DNA from 3 places in the Rhizobium sp. SU303 genome. Region 1 is predicted to be linked to each of the others. Evidence: riboswitches for the same ligand, from Rfam matches in the RefSeq annotation. Region 1 holds a riboswitch; each other region holds the start of a gene.
What was found. Region 1 has a riboswitch for cobalamin ahead of nrdH (glutaredoxin-like protein NrdH). Riboswitches for the same ligand answer to the same signal wherever they lie in the genome.
Positions count from the first base shown of each region.

Region 2: it holds a riboswitch for cobalamin, as region 1 does, so the genes downstream of both, bluB (5,6-dimethylbenzimidazole synthase) here and nrdH (glutaredoxin-like protein NrdH) in region 1, are expected to answer to the same signal.
Region 3: it holds a riboswitch for cobalamin, as region 1 does, so the genes downstream of both, cobU (bifunctional adenosylcobinamide kinase/adenosylcobinamide-phosphate guanylyltransferase) here and nrdH (glutaredoxin-like protein NrdH) in region 1, are expected to answer to the same signal.

Region 1 is NZ_CP088095.1:4,125,747-4,131,288, reverse strand. Features, by position in the region: gene RlegSU303_RS20385 (TIGR03862 family flavoprotein) at 1-656, opposite strand, end outside; gene RlegSU303_RS20380 (MerR family transcriptional regulator) at 726-1,148, opposite strand; gene RlegSU303_RS20375 (heavy metal translocating P-type ATPase) at 1,220-3,451, shown strand; cobalamin riboswitch at 3,693-3,916, shown strand; gene nrdH (glutaredoxin-like protein NrdH) at 4,197-4,418, shown strand; gene nrdI (class Ib ribonucleoside-diphosphate reductase assembly flavoprotein NrdI) at 4,433-4,837, shown strand; gene nrdE (class 1b ribonucleoside-diphosphate reductase subunit alpha) at 4,816-5,542, shown strand, end outside.
Region 2 is NZ_CP088095.1:2,422,797-2,428,338, reverse strand. Features, by position in the region: gene RlegSU303_RS12145 (methyl-accepting chemotaxis protein) at 1-1,062, opposite strand, end outside; cobalamin riboswitch at 1,431-1,618, shown strand; gene bluB (5,6-dimethylbenzimidazole synthase) at 1,661-2,347, shown strand; gene RlegSU303_RS12135 (adenylate/guanylate cyclase domain-containing protein) at 2,770-4,563, shown strand; gene RlegSU303_RS12130 (SDR family NAD(P)-dependent oxidoreductase) at 4,804-5,542, shown strand, end outside.
Region 3 is NZ_CP088095.1:2,578,385-2,583,926, reverse strand. Features, by position in the region: gene RlegSU303_RS12900 (chloride channel protein) at 1-1,698, opposite strand, end outside; cobalamin riboswitch at 1,952-2,348, shown strand; gene cobU (bifunctional adenosylcobinamide kinase/adenosylcobinamide-phosphate guanylyltransferase) at 2,727-3,236, shown strand; gene cobW (cobalamin biosynthesis protein CobW) at 3,241-4,290, shown strand; gene cobN (cobaltochelatase subunit CobN) at 4,295-5,542, shown strand, end outside.

The sequences.
Region 1 (5,542 bases):
GCGGTGACTGATTTTACCGGCTCGCCGGCAAAACGCCCGCTGAAGTTCCCGCTCCATCCGACGACGAAGCCGCAATTGGCGGGTTGAAAAGTGTCAATATCCACACCCCTGCCGGCCAGCCAAGGCACCCAGGCAGCATCGGAGCCGAGGCGTGGCCAGCTGGCTCCGCCGAGCGCCAGCAGGGCTGCGTCGCAATGGACGATGCTGCGCCCTTCGGGAGTTTCGAAAACATAGCCGTCTTCTGCAAAACCGGTCCAGCGGTGGCGGGTGCGCAGTGTGGCGCCCTGTGCCTCCAGCCGCTTGAGCCAGGCGCGCAGCAAAGGCGAGGCCTTCATCACCTTCGGGAAAACCCGCCCGGACGAGCCGACGAAGGTTTCAGTACCGAGCCCTGCTGCCCAATCCCTGATATCATCGGGGGTAAAGGCATCAAGAGCGGGGCGCAGACGGGGGGAGGCCGCTCCGAAGCGCGTGGTGAAACGGGCATAATCCTCGGAATGGGTGATGTTGAGACCGGACTTGCCCGCAAGCAAGAACTTGCGGGCAAAGGTCGGCATGGCGTCGTAGACCGTCACCGCATGTCCGCAACGGGACAGCAGTTCGGCAGCCGCGAGACCCGCCGGGCCGCCGCCGATGATCGCAATCCGCTTCTGGTTCATTGATGTCTTCGCCCGATTCTCTCTGTATGCAGTTTTGGCGCGGGCGCGGACCGCCTGCAAGGGCAGAGATCAGTGGTGCGGATGCGTGCACTGGCCGTGGTCGGCGAGCACCTCGATGACGCGGCATTGGTCGACGCGGCCGTGGCCGCAGCCTTCCACCATGGTTTCCAGCTCGGCCTTCAGCGCCATCAGGCTGCGGATGCGCTGCTCGACCTCGATGAGGCGGGCCTTGGCGATGGCGTCGGCCGAGGCGCAGGACTGGTGCGGATCGTCCTGCAGGGTGAGCAGCGTGCGGATCGCGTCGATCTCGAAACCGAGTTCGCGGGCGTGGCGGATGAAGGCGAGACGGCTGATATCGGCAGGCTCGAAGGAGCGCTGGTTGCCCTCGCTACGGCTCGGGGCCGCGAGCAGGCCGATGCTTTCATAATAACGCACCGTCGGCACCTTGACGCCGCTCTGGCGGGCAGCTTCACCAATGGTGATCTTTTTCATGATTTTCCTCTTGCACCTCTAGTCGCTAGAGGATGTAGGAGGGATGCTTCTATTTGACAAGGAAGCGGATCATGGCTGAGAGCGAGACACGATACCGGGTTGGCGGCATGGATTGCGCCTCCTGCGCAACCAAGATCGATACGGCGGTCAGACGCTTGACGGGTGTCGCCGATGTTTCCGTTTCGGTGATGGCGGGCACGATGACCGTCCGCCACGATGGCAGCAGCGATCTCAAGGCGATCGAGAAGAAGGTGACCGGGCTCGGCTATTCCGTCGCGCCGTTTGCCGGAACCGCTGCGCCTGCGCATACCCAGGGCGCGCAGCATCGTCACGACCATGGACATGATCACCGCGATCACGCGGGCCATGACCACGATCATCCTCACGATCATGGCGAGAAGGAAATCGAGGGGCTGCACGGACACGACCATGCGCCGATGGCCGGTCCCTGGTGGCAGAGCAGGAAGGGCCGGCTGACCATCCTTTCGGGTGCAGCACTCGTTGCCGCCTATACCGTCGGCCATCTCGTGCCGACGATCGCGTCCTATGCCTTCATCGTCGCCGTGCTGATCGGGCTGGTGCCGATCGCGCGGCGCGCCATCATGGCCGCCTTCTCCGGAACACCGTTTTCGATCGAGATGCTGATGACGATCGCCGCCATCGGCGCCGTCATCATCAATGCCGGCGAAGAGGCGGCAACCGTCGTGTTCCTGTTCCTCGTCGGCGAGTTGCTGGAGGGGGTGGCGGCGGGCAAGGCGCGCGAAAGTATCCAGTCGCTGACGGCCTTGGTGCCGAAGAATGCGCTGCTCGAAGACAATGGCCAGACGCGGGAAGTGCCGGCGGAAAGCCTTGCTGTCGGCGCCATTATCATGGTTCGCCCTGGCGACCGTATCTCTGCAGACGGCATCATCATCTCAGGCGAGAGTGCGATCGACGAGGCGCCGGTGACGGGCGAGAGCACGCCGGTGCGCAAGGGCGTCGATGCCGTCGTTTTCGCCGGCACGGTGAATGGCGATGCGGTGTTGAGGGTTCGCGTCACCGCCGCCGCTGCCGACAATACCATCGCCCGCGTCGTCAAGCTGGTGGAGGAGGCACAGGAATCGAAGGCGCCGACCGAACGCTTCATCGATCGGTTCTCGCGCTATTACACGCCCGGCGTGCTCGTGGTCGCAGCACTCGTCGCGGTCGTTCCGCCGCTGCTGTTCGCCGGCCCCTGGGGCGAATGGGTCTATAAGGGCCTTGCCATCCTTTTGATCGGCTGCCCCTGTGCGCTTGTCATCTCGACTCCGGCGGCAATCGCCGCTTCGCTTTCGGCAGGTGCGCGGCGCGGGCTGTTGATGAAGGGCGGCGCGGTGCTGGAAACGCTCGGCAAGGTGACGATGGTCGCCTTCGACAAGACAGGCACGCTGACGGAAGGCAGGCCTCAGGTTACCGATATCATCTCCTTCGGATTGAGCGGGGCGCAGGTGCTGTCGCGCGCGGCGGTACTGGAGCAGGGCTCCAGCCATCCGCTGGCGCTGGCGATCCTCAACCGCGCCAAGTCAGACGGCGTTCCTGTGCCGCCGGCCTTCGAACTGGAAGCGCTGCCGGGCAAGGGCGTCAGCGGCAAAGTCGGCGGCGAGGCGCTGGACCTGCTGTCGCCGCCTGCCGCCCGTGAGCGCGGGGCACTCAGTGCTGAACAGGATGCACGCATCGCGGCGCTGAACGACGAGGGCAAGAGCGTGTCGGTGCTGCTCGTCAATGGTGTTGCGGCCGGCCTGATCGCCATGCGCGACGAGCCGCGCGAGGATGCCGAGGCCGGGCTCGCCGCCCTCAAATCAGCAGGCGTCAAGGCTATGATGTTGACGGGCGACAACAAGCGGACGGCAGCAGCCGTTGCCGGCATGCTCGGCATCGACTGGCGCGGCGAGATGATGCCGGAGGACAAGCAGCGGGTCGTCGGCGAATTGAAGCGCGAAGGCTTCATCGTCGCCAAGGTCGGCGACGGCATCAACGATGCCCCGGCACTGGCAGCGGCCGATATCGGCATCGCCATGGGCGGCGGCACCGATGTGGCGCTGGAGACGGCGGATGCGGCCGTGTTGCACGGACGTGTCGGCGACGTGGCGCGAATGATCGAACTTTCCAAACGCACGATGCGCAACATCCTGCAGAACATCACCATCGCACTCGGGCTGAAGGCGGTGTTTCTGGTGACGACGATCATCGGGATCACCGGGCTTTGGCCGGCGATCCTCGCCGATACCGGCGCCACCGTGCTGGTGACGATCAACGCGCTGCGGCTGCTTCGGATAAAGATATAACATTCCTGACTTCCTCCCTCCGGCGTTCGTCACCGGGGGATGTCCTATCGACGATTCGGGCCTGATCTTGAATCGAAAATCGCGGGACCGGCCATAGGGTCGGCTCTCTTCGTCGAGGCTTTCTCCACAGCCTGCTTTCCTTAAGCTTTCGTTATCCATGTTTTTCACAGGAACGTAGCGATTTCAAACCTGTCGTAACGCAATGCACAAACCATCCGTTGACGCGAATTTGGATTGGCGTACTATATCTAGTGTTCGAGGTTCCATCGATTCGTAGGGATCGATGGCTAAGACGGGAATTCGGTGCGTTTCGCCATCATGGCGCGGCAATGCCGGAGCTGCCCCCGCAACTGTAAGCGGCGAGCAACTGTCCGATTTCAGGTCACTGGAGCATGATGCTCCGGGAAGGCTGGGCAGGCGCTTTGACCCGTGAGCCAGGAGACCTGCCTCGAGCGAAACGTCCACGGGCGGGGTGTCCGGAAGATTGCGTTGCATGGCTGCGGGGAATCTCCGCATCGCGTTTCGCAGGCCCGAACCTCCGCCGCCGAAACCTTCGTATTGAGCCACTTCGGGGTGAAGTCATGTCAGTATCTCAGTTCAGGCCGCCACCCGTGCTAGGTAGAGGGCGGAGTATGCCCAGCGGCTAAACAGCCGCATCGCTCAAATCATCAGAGAATTTTTCGACGGCTATCGACAGATTTCCGATCGATGTCCTGCGCCCAAACACGTCGTCACGAGGAATATCATGTCCATTACCGTTTACAGCAAGCCTGCCTGCGTCCAGTGCACTGCCACGTACCGCGCTCTGGACCGCCTGGGTGTCGATTATGACATCATCGATATCTCGCAGGATGCCGAAGCGCTCGATCGCGTCCGCAGCCTCGGCTACATGCAGGCGCCTGTCGTCATCGCCGGCGAGCAGCATTGGGCGGGCTTCCGTCCCGACATGATCAGCGCGCTCTCCTGAGCTGAGGACAGACGATGGGGCTGATCGTCTATTATTCCAGCCGATCCGAGAATACCCATCGGTTCGTCGCCAAGCTCGGACTGCGCGCGGCGCGCATTCCGCCAATTGGCGCAGACGCGTTCCAAATTCGCGAACCCTTCGTGCTTGTTGTGCCGACCTATAGCGGCGACGGCGGCAAGGGTGCCGTTCCCAAGCAGGTGATCCGTTTCCTCAACGATGCGGAAAACCGAGGACACATCCGCGGCGTGATCGCGGCGGGCAACAGCAATTTCGGCGAGACATACGGGCTCGCGGGCGACGTCATCTCGCGGAAATGCCAAGTGCCTTATCTCTACAGGTTCGAGCTGCTGGGCACGGAAGACGACGTCGCCAACGTCAAACACGGAATGGAACGGTTTTGGACACGGGAACAACTCTGACGCGGGATGCGGGCGCAAAACCGCATAACACTTTTGCTCATCCCGCCGGCGAACGCCCTTTGAAAGCGGCGGAAGCGCTCGACTACCACGCGCTGAATGCGATGCTGAACCTCTATGACGATGAGGGGCGGATCCAGCTCGACAAGGATCGAATGGCTGCCAAGCAGTATTTCCTGCAGCATGTGAACCAGAACACGGTGTTCTTTCACAATCTCCGGGAAAAGCTCGATTACCTCGTGACCGAGGGCTATTACGAGCAGGAGGTTCTCGACCAGTATTCCTTCAATTTCGTGCGGGATCTGTTCGACCAAGCCTATGCCAAGAAATTCCGCTTCCCGACCTTCCTCGGCGCCTTCAAATATTACACCAGCTATACGCTGAAGACCTTCGACGGAAAGCGCTATCTCGAACGCTACGAGGACCGTATCTGCATGGTGGCGCTGGCGCTGGCACGCGGCGACGAGGGCCTTGCCCGGGACATGGTCGACGAGATCATTTCCGGCCGTTTCCAGCCGGCGACGCCGACTTTCCTCAATGCCGGCAAGAGGCAGCGCGGCGAACTGGTTTCCTGCTTCCTGTTGCGTGTCGAGGACAATATGGAATCGATCGGCCGGTCGATCAATTCGGCGCTGCAATTGTCGAAGCGCGGCGGCGGCGTGGCGCTTTCGCTGACGAATATCCGCGAGGCGGGCGCGCCGATCAAGC
Region 2 (5,542 bases), 1.7 Mb from region 1:
GAGTTGATCTGCGGAGGAGGCCAGCTCGCTGGAGCCGCCTTCAACCGCCACGGAGGCGGCCTTGATCTCCGTCAGCGCGGCCGCGACCGCTTCGACCATGTTGTTGAAATCCTGCCGCAATTTATCGAATTCGGGGCCGAGATCGGCCAGGTGTATCGAGAAGTCGCCTGCGGCAAGCTTTTCCAATGAAGTTGCAAGAGCGGTCATGACCAGCCGTTGAGTTTTGCTGGCCTCTTCGGTGAACAATGTGTTGCGTGCCCGTTCGGCGTCGAGCGAAGCGCTCTGCTCGGCAGCGGCCTGCTCTCTTTCGACCTTCGCTATCGCTTCATGACGGAAAACTTCCAACGCGCGTGCCAGAAAACCAATCTCGTCGCCATTTTCCTTGTAGGTAACAGGGGAGACCAGATCGCCTTTCTGCAGCGCGCTGATGCGTTCGCTGAGGATCCTGATGGGCCAGCCAACAAGGCTGCGCATGGCGAGAAGGAAGGCGACGACGGCCAAGGCGGTGATCAGCGACTGGGTGAGCAGCGAAACGAGAACCTTCTGCCTGACTTCAGCAGCGATTTTTTCGACGGACCAGTTCGTGACGATATAGCCGGTGGCCTTGCCTGATTTGTCCAGCGGGAGCGGCGCGATGATCGTGACCACGCCGGCGGATACCCCGCCGTCATCGATCGTCGTTTTTTCCGGCTTGGCGCTGAGGCTCTTCACCAGATCGGCCGGTGCGGGCAGGCCGTTGATGCCGTCGCGTGTCCACGTGTCGACGGCGGCAGGTTCCGCGTTGAATGCGGCAAACTGCACGAGATCGAGCGAAGGGTCGTCGCGGTAGAGCGAATAAGCTTCACGGACCGCATTCGCCTTGCCCCACTTGACGCCGCCGGCGGCCAGGGAGGCAAACTGCTCCGCATCCTTGGACCAGTTGGCCTTGGCGCCATCGATCAATGCCCGGGTTTCGTACATCCACGTATAGGTGGCGAAAGCGGAAATGCCGCAGAGGTTGACGGCAACGATAATCGCCGCCAGCTTGGCTGTCAGAGGCATCGTTTTCAAAAAATGGAACATTCCGCGGCAGCCTAGAATTGCGGCTCAGTCGGACATGTTCCCGACCGGCGTCTCAATACGGGCATCCGCGCTGACGGTCACATCACGAGCCCTCATGCCCATGTCCGGATTGCAACCCAAAACGCGCAAACGCAGTGTGTATTTGATATGTGAATAAATCATAAAGTAGAATGGGATGCCGGAGCACACGCGTGTTATTTCGCTATTACGCCCGCTGGAGATCTGCCTCGCCCCGCTGGGGAGAAGAGGTATGTCGCGCGTCCGTGTTCCCTACGCCCCGGCCGAAGAAAAGAGACAGATGGCACCGCTCGGCGCGCGCGGCTAGAATCAACCATCAGGTTCGCGGCTTGCCGCCGCGCCGGTTTGCTGAAATAGATGCGCCGTCAGGTGCCCGCCGGTAAGGCGGGAGAATCGGGAATCCGGTGCAAAACCGGAACGTGCCCAACGCTGTAAGGCCGATGTTTGCCGCTTCATCATGCCACTGGCTTCTTGCCGGGAAGGCTACGGCAGACGGATGACGCCCAGTCAGAAGACCGGCCTGGCAAGATAGACCGATCCGCGCGGACGGCGGGGCGGTTGCGTTGTTGGGGATTTGACGATGCGACCCTTTGATGAGGATGCCCTTTCGGCGGCGTCCGGTTTTTCCTTGGCCGAACGCGAGGCCGTCTATCACGCGATCATGACGCGGCGCGACGTTCGCAGTCAGTTTCGACCCGATCCTTTGCCTGACGATGTTGTGCAGCGGCTGCTGACGGCCGCCCATCATGCACCCTCCGTCGGCTTCATGCAGCCCTGGAATTTCATTCTGGTGAAAAGTGCCGCTGTGCGGGCGCGCGTCCGGGATGCCTTCGCGAGCGCCAACGACGAGGCGGCGCTGATGTTTGCCGGCGAGCGGCAGCAGGCCTACCGCGCCCTCAAGCTCGAAGGCATCGTCGAGGCGCCGCTCGGCATATGCGTGACCTGCGATCCCACGCGCAGCGGCAGCGTAGTGCTGGGGCGCACCCACAATCCCAGGATGGATAGCTATTCCACAGTCTGCGCCATCCAGAATCTCTGGCTTGCGGCGCGGGCGGAAGGGGTCGGCATTGGCTGGGTCAGCATTTTTCGTGAAGGCGACCTGAAAACCATTCTCGGCATACCCGAGCATATCGAAGTGGTCGCCTGGCTCTGTGCCGGCTTCGTCGACCGGCTCTATGACGAGCCGGAACTCTCCGTCAAAGGCTGGCGGCAGCGGCTACCGCTCGAGGAGCTGGTCTTCCACGATGGATGGGGACTGAACACCTAGGCACGGTGGTCGAGCGTGGCCTCAATCGCACAGTCACGCCATTGACAGGCAAGGTGAGCAAACCGATGTCGGTATCGCCGACGCCGGGCGAGGCCGAGATATCTTTATTCCGTTATGCCGAACGCGGCATAACGGAATTTATCCCGAGCCCGAGACTATGCCGAGCCAGTTCCCCAAAGCTCGAGATTTCCGATAGTTCCCGATTGCAAGCTCGGCATATTCCACCGATCGCCCCTCGGCCGGAATGCGCCCGCAGCGGACTAAGCGATTGCCGTCGGTGGACGAGGCTGTTGAGCTCACGTGCACATCGTCGATGAGTGACACCGAGCGGATTGAGATCGTCTTGGATGCTTGGATGAGGTATCATCGCAGCAGCTTTCCAGAATACTGTCGATGACTGCCTCGCGTCAGCGGAGGACGAAATGACAACGCCTCAGGTCGAACGTAGGACCACGGCCGTGTTGGTTGCCGATGTCGTTGGGTACTGCCGACTCGTTGAGACTAACGAGGAAAGGGCGCTCGCGGCAATTAAGGAGCTCTGGGGTGCTGTGTTCCGACCGTTAATAGCTGAGTACCGTGGGCGGATCGTAAAATTGATGGGTGACGGCCTCATCGCGGAGTTCGGATCTGTTGTCGGAGCAGTTGCCTGTGCGGCGGCAGTACAAGAAAAGCTCGCCGCTCAACAGCAACAGGTTGCAGTTGAACGCCGTATCGTGCTCCGGATCGGCATAAACCTCGGAGACGTCGTGATCGACGGTGATGATCTTCTTGGCGACGGGGTCAATGTCGCTGCGCGCCTGGAGCAACTATGTCCGCCAGGCACCGTGCTCATATCCGGCTCAGCTCACGAACAACTGTCGGGAAAACTCGATCTCCACTTCGAGTATGTGGGCGAGCAGCACCTAAAGAATATCGCACGGCCGGTGAGGACCTACTGCATGGACGTCGGCGGCTTGACGCCAATGCTCCCAGCCAGCTCACGATCCGACAAACCGGCGGTCGCTGTTCTGCCTTTTGACAATATGAGCGCAGATCCTGATCAGGCTTATTTCAGCGACGGCATTACTGAAGACGTCATCACCGAGCTTTCGAGATTCAGAGAGCTCACGGTGATTGCCCGCAATTCCTCATTCGCCTTTCGCGGACAGAGCATGGACCTGCGTCAAATCGGACGCATGCTGGGAGCGGAGTATGTCGTGGAAGGAAGCGTTCGGCGGCTAGGAGATCGGGTACGCGTCACGGCGCAGCTTATTGAGGCCACGAGCGGGACACATCTGTGGGCCGAGCGTTACGACCGAGCGATGGAGGACGTATTCGCCATTCAAGAGGAGATCTCGCAGAACATCGTTGCGACGGTCGCCCAGCGTGTCCGGGACGATAGAGAGGTCTCGGCGCGGCGACGCCAGCCTGAGGACATGCACGCATATGACCTCTTCCTCCAGGCCAACCGCCTCTCCGACGACTTTACGCCCGGAAGCCAGGAACGAGTTCTTTCCCTGTTCGAGCGTGCAGTCAAAATCGACCCTACTTTTGCGCGGGCTTACACAGGCCTCGCATATGCATATCTCAATCGTGCGATCGATAATGGCATCGGTGCACCGCGGGAAAAGGACGAAAACAGGATAAAGGCACTTCGTTTTGCCGAGCAAGCGCTTGTGCTGGATCCAAATGATCCGAAGGTGCATTGCACACTTGGATTCATGTGTCTGACCTGGCGGGATTTTGATCGAGCCGAACGTCACCTGGATCTAGCTCGAACCATGAACCCGAACGATCCGATAATCCAGATCATCTGGGCTTGGATGCAGGGGGCCTTGGGCAGACCGGAACGTGGGCTGGCTGCCGCTCAAATTGCCTTGAGGATCAACCCGCGTCACCCGAGTTGGTATAACTACTATCTCTCGCGCATCCTGTTCCAACTCGGACGTTACAGTGAGGCCGCTGTGCTTCTCGAGCAACGAACCTTCGATTCCCCGATAAGGCATCCGCGAGACATGGCTTGGCGGGCGGCGGCCTATGGTCATCTAGGCAGGATCGAAGAGGCGAACGAATGTGGGGACGTATTTGTCCAGGCAGTGCGCACGCTGTGGATTGGTGACCCCGCCGCAGGGCCAGCGGAATACGTCGACTGGCTTGTTGATGTGTCATATCTGCGCGAGCCGAGGGATGTGGAGCGCCTGCGCGCTGGTCTACGTCTTGCCGGGTTGCCGGCCTGAAGCAGTGCGGGCTGCCGAACACCTAGAGAGATCTGAACATGGAACTGACGCCAGGCTGCATAACTATGCCGAGCTCGCCATTCCTGAACTATCGGAAATCTCGAGCTTTGGGGAACTGGCTCGGCATAATCGCGGGCTCGGGATAAATTCCTGGCCTTCATATCGATACGCTGAAGGCGAATCCCGGAATTTCCAATAGATATTCGGTTATCGGCGGCTCAATCGGAGGATAACGGCCCAATGAACATGATCGACTTGAAGGAACGCATCATCGTGATCACAGGCGGTGCGCGCGGCATCGGCTACGCTATCGCAGAGCGCGTCATCCAGTCTGGTGGCAAGGTGGCCATCTGGGACCTGAACGAAAACATGGCGAAGGACAGCGCTTCCGTTCTCGGATCTGGCACAGTTGCTTTCGGCGTCAACGTCGCAGATTCCCAATCAGTGAGGAACGCGGTGGCGGCGACCGAAGAGATTTTTGGCCGTATCGACGGGCTTGTCAATTCCGCCGGGATTACCGGCCCGGTAAAGCCCACGATCGAATACGATGTCAGCGAGTGGAAAGACGTCGTCGATGTCTGCCTCACGGGAACCTTCAATTGTTGCCGGCACGTCGTTCCGGTCATGTTACAGCGCGACTACGGGCGGATCGTGAACATCTCCTCGGTTGCGGGCAAGGAAGGAAATCCGAACATCGCTGCCTATAGCGCAGCGAAAGCCGGTGTGCTGGGCTTCACAAAGTCTCTTGGCAAGGAACTCGCAAAGACAGGAATCGCCGTGAACGCGGTAACGCCGACCACAGCAAAGACACCTATATTGGACGGGCTGACACCGGAATTTATCGAATATATGCGCGTCCGCATTCCGCGCGACCGTTTTGTTGAACTTCATGAGATCGCTTCGATGGTCGTCTGGCTGCTCTCCGAAGAGAACTCCTTCACGACCGCATCGACGTTCGACCTGAGCGGCGGTCGTACGA
Region 3 (5,542 bases), 1.5 Mb from region 1:
GCGTTCGATCAGGTTGTTGACGACGGCGAGCGCTTCGCTTTCGCTCTTGTCGAAGATCGCCGCCGCCTGCCTGGCATTCATCTGCGGCTGCAGGAAATCGTTGCGGTAGTGGATGAAGTCGGCAAGCGTCTTGCCCTCGTCCTGCGCATCGGTCGGATTGGCGTAGATCTCCGGCACCAGCACCAGGCCCGCATATTTGTCGCTCTCCTCGACGAGGACGACGCGCTGGGTCGAGCCGATCGGGAAGGCCTGCTTGAATTCCTCCAGAGAAATGCCCGCCCTTGCCGTCTTGACGTCAGCGCGCATCAGCTTGTCGACCGTCAGATTGCGGATCCAGCCGACATCATGGGCGCTGCGGATGCTTTCTCCGCGCAGATGGAACCGCCATGTGGCGAAGGAGTAGCCGAAGGTCGAGCGCACGACGAGCGAGGAGGTGATGACGGCGGCGAGCACCAGCGCCGTGATCGGAAAATCGCCGGTGATTTCGAGCGCCAGGAACGTCATGGTCAGCGGCCCGCCGATGACGGCGACGGCAAGCGAACTCATGCCGACCACGGCATAGATGACGGGCGTCAGCGTCGCATCGGCGAAATAGGGGCCGCAGTAAGCAAAGAGTTTGCCGAGCAGGGCGCCCATGAACAGCGAGGCGAAGAACAGCCCGCCCCTGAAGCCGGAGCCGATCGAGATCGCCGAGGCGAAGGATTTCAAGAGGAAGAGGCCGATCAGCGTCGGGATCGCCACGTCACGGGAAAGGTTGAGATGCAGCGCGCCGTGGCCGGCCGAGAGCACCTGCGGCGAGATCATCGCCAAGAGGCCGACGATGATGCCGCCGAGAGCCGGGCGGAAGGGTGGGGCGATCGAGCTCTTGCGCGCCAGTTCCTCAATGAAGGCGACGCCCTGCATGATCAGGATGCCGACACCGGCGCAGAACGCACCGAGCAGCAGCGCCGGGACATAATCGGCCGGCACGACCGAGCCGAAGCTGCCGATATCGATGGTGAAATCGCTGCCGGCGAGCAGCCTTGCGACCAAGGTGGAGACAAGGGCGGAGACGACGACAGGCGTCAGCGAGACGATCGTATAGGTGCCGATGATCAGCTCGAAAGCATAGAAGGCCCCGGTCAACGGCGCGTTGAAGGCGGCGGCGATGGCGCCCGCCGCGCCGCAGCCAACGAGGGTGCGCAGGTCCGAGCGGCGAAGCTGCAGCTTCAGCCCGAATTTTGAGGCGAGGCCGGCGGCAAGCTGGGTATAGCCGGCCTCCAGGCCGACGGAGGCCCCGAAACCGTTGGAGATCAGGTTCTGCACGGCAACGATGATGCTGTCGGTCAGGGACAGGCGGCCGCCATGCAGCGCATTGGCCTCGATAGGGTCGACCATTGGCTTCTTGCGCCGTTTCGCCAGAACCAGAAGCAACAGGCCGAGCAAGGCGCCGCCGATGACGGGGGCGGTGAGCAGCAGCATCTTGCTCTCGATCTCGGACGAGCTCAACCTTTCGCTGTCTGATATGCCGAAGACCAGCTGATGCAGCTCGTTGGAGACGTAGCTCATGCCGGTGACGGCGAGACCCGAGATGATGCCGACGACGGCGCCCGCCAGCGACAGGCCGACCTCGCTGCGCCGGGTCAGCGCCCGCAGGCGTCCCGGATCGAAGAAAACACGCAGCGCGCGGAAACGGCGCCGATCCAATTTCATAAGCATGGCTAGACAACTAGGCAGGGAGAGGCCCGGTCAAGGGCGAAGGTGCAGTCCGCTTGCAACGCAATTGCGGCGAAAAGCCGGCGCGCATGGCAGATTTTCATGGCGTAAGTCCCTGATAAATGACGATATTCCAAGTGGGGTAAGTCGTGTTGGCGGGGTCGCGCTGCTTGACTTGCCATTGCCCTGTCTCCAAGGCCGGTTGACTTCACCCCTGCGCTTGCCTAACCATCCAGATAACGGATGGTCGACTGACCATCCTGACATAACGGATGGTTCCGGATCGGTGTTGCGCCCTTCCGGATGAAAAGGGAATGTGACGAGGCGGACCCAAGCCGGGCGCCTTCATCACAGCCGACCCCGCGACTGTAGAGCGGTCAGGGTCTTCCATCCGGCATCAGGCCCTTCCGGCTGACGGCTTGCAATAATGCAAGCAGGCGGGATGGACGACATGCCGGAAAAGCCACTGGATATGCATGGTGATCAACCGGGGTCGGACGCCTCTCAAGTCTACGAATCGTCCACCTTTTCACTGATGCAGCCGGGAAGGCGAGGATGATCCGCTGGCACGATCAGGGCGACCGGTTTCCGGTCTGCCCCGATCGCGGCCGATAACCGCGAGCCAGGAGACCTGCCATCCCGTGCCGGGCGAGAAGCCCAACCCTGGGCACTATGCCCGTTGCCAGCACGGAGGTTGTCTTGGCTGAACGATTGAATTCGGCGCGGCCTGGTGCGGCGCACGCCACGCCTCCAAGCAGCGCTGCAGGAGGAGTGTTTTCGGCCGCTTATGTCGAATGTGCGGTACCCCCCTCTGTCCTGCCGGACATCTCCCCCACAAGGAGGGAGATCGGCAAGCAGCACGACCGTCGTCCTACATCAATTGTTTGGAGAAAAGCTCTCGGCGATTCAATCTCCCCCCTTGTGGGGGAGATGTCCGGCAGGACAGAGGGGGGTGTCACACCCTCAGTAACCGAGACAGATGCACTCGGAGCAAGCCACGGCTACGCACCCTCCCTGAGGGGCGTTTGAATATGACCGCCACCTTCATCCTGGGCGGCGCACGTTCCGGCAAATCCCGATTCGCCGAAGCCCTCGTCAGCGCGACCGGCCTCGATCGCCACTACGTCGCCACCGGCCGCGCCTGGGACGAGGAGATGCGGGCGCGCATCGCCCAACACAAGGCCGATCGCGGCCCGTCCTGGACGACGCATGAAGAGCCGCTCGACCTCGTCGGTAAACTCGCCGCCATCGACGGCGAGGGGCGCATCGTGCTGATCGATTGCCTAACGCTCTGGGCCACAAATCTGATGATGGAGGAGCGCGACATGGTGGTCGAATTTGCGACGCTTGCCGATTTCCTTCCCGCCGCGAAAGCGCGGCTCGTTTTCGTTTCCAACGAGGTGGGTCTCGGCATCGTGCCCGACAATCGCATGGCGCGGGATTTTCGCGATCATGCCGGCCGCTTGCACCAATCGATCGCGGCGAAGGCCGCCGAAGTCTATTTCATCGCGGCAGGCCTGCCGCTGAAAATGAAGGGTTAAGTCCATGAACCAGCAAAAGATTCCCGCAACCGTCATCACCGGCTTTCTTGGCGCCGGCAAGACGACGATGATCCGCAACCTGCTCACCAATGCCGGCGGCAAGAAGATCGCGCTGATCATCAACGAATTCGGCGATCTCGGCGTCGACGGCGACGTGCTGAAGGGCTGCGGTGCGGAGAATTGCACCGAGGACGACATTATCGAGCTGACCAACGGCTGCATTTGCTGCACCGTTGCGGACGATTTCATACCGACGATGACGAAACTGCTCGAGCGCGAACAGCGGCCCGACCATATAGTCATCGAAACCTCGGGCCTTGCTTTGCCGCAGCCGCTGGTCGCCGCCTTCAACTGGCCCGACATTCGCACCCAGGTGACCGTCGACGGCGTCATCACGGTGGTCGACAGCGCCGCTGTTGCCGCCGGCCGTTTTGCCGACGACCACGATGCCGTCGATGCGCGCCGCGCCGAGGATGAATCGCTCGATCACGAGAGCCCGATCGAGGAGTTGTTCGAGGATCAGCTGACCTGCGCCGATCTCATCGTGCTCAACAAGACCGACCTGATCGACGCTGCCGGCCTCATCAGGGTGCGCGACGAGGTCGCCTCCCGCACGGTGCGCAAGCCCGTGATGATCGAGGCGCGGAACGGCGAGGTGTCGGCCGGCATCCTGCTCGGCCTCGGCATCGGTACGGAGGACGATGTCGCCAATCGCAAGTCGCATCACGAGCTGGAGCATGAGGATGGTGCGCCGCACGACCATGACGAATTCGACAGCTTCGTCGCCGAACTCGGCCCGGTCGCCGATCCCGCCGGCTTCATCGAGTCGCTGAAGACTGTTATTTCAGCCCATGACGTGCTGCGCCTCAAGGGTTTCGTCGATGTCTCCGACAAGCCGATGCGGCTGCAGCTCCAGGCCGTCGGGAGCCGCATCGACCATTATTTCGACCGCGCCTGGACGCCTGGCGAAAAGCGCGCCACCCGCCTTGTCGTCATCGGCCTGCACGAAATGGATCAGGACGCGGTGAGGGCGGCGATCGAAGCGCTGGCGTAACCCGATGCATCTGCTTCTGGCTCAACAGGGAACGATCAGCGACGGCGAGGAGGCAATCGACCTCGGGCAGACGCCGGGCGATATCCTGTTCCTGTCGGCGGCCGACAGCGAGCTTGCCGCGATCGCAGCCGCCCATCGCGAGTGCAGGGGCGCACCTTCGCTCCGGCTTGCCAGCCTGATGAGCCTCAAGCATCCGATGTCGGTTGATACCTATGTCGAGCGCACGGCGCGGCATGCGAAGCTGATCATCGTGCGTGCGCTGGGCGGCGCCAGCTATTTCCACTATGCGCTGGAAGCGCTGCATGCGGCAGCCGCGCGCGCCGGTGCGCTGATTGCGGTGCTGCCGGGTGATGCCAGGCCGGATGCCGGGCTGGTTCCTTTCTCGAATATCGGGCTCGAAGACCTCAACGCGCTCTGGGCCTATCTGATCGAGGGCGGCGATGCCAACGCGCGGGCCTTTCTCGATTATGCCGAGGTGATGCTCTCAGGCGCCGAGAAGCCGGCGCCGGCGGTGCCTTTGATGAAGGCTGGTATTTGGTGGCCGGGGCGGGGGTTGATCGGGGTCGAGGAGTGGCGGCGGATTACCGATTCCCTCTTCTCCCCAGCGGGGAGAAGATGCCCGGCAGGGCAGATGAGGGGGGCGAGCGACGGAGGGAGCGAGCAGCAGGAGTGGGACGCCGGAGTTTGTCGAGCCCCCCCCTCATCCGACCCTTCGGGCCACCTTCTCCCCGCTGGGGAGAAGAGGGAGCAAGCCGAGAAGCCGACAGTCGCCATCAGCTTCTACCGCGCCCTCGTCCAAAGTGGCGAGACCGGGCCGATCGAAGCTCTGATCGAAGCGCTGATGACACTCGGCCTCCGGCCGCTGCCGGTCTTCGCCTATAGCCTCAAGGATCCGGTTTCCACAGGCATTCTCGAAAGCGTGTTTTCGGCGCTGAAACCCGATGTCGTCATCAACACGACCGGCTTTGCCGTCTCCGCGCCAGGTGCGGACCGGCAGCAGACGGTGTTGGAGGCGGATGAGGCGATCGTGCTGCAGGCGATTCTGTCGGCTTCGTCGAGGGAGACATGGGCTGCGTCCTCCCAAGGCCTGTCGGCGCGCGATCTCGGCATGAACGTGGCGCTGCCTGAAGTCGATGGCCGGGTGCTGGCGCGGGCGATCTCCTTCAAGACGGCGGCGCGCTACGATGCTGCCGTCGAGACGAATATTGTCGCCAGCGAACCGGATGCTGGCCGGGTACGTTATACGGCGGAG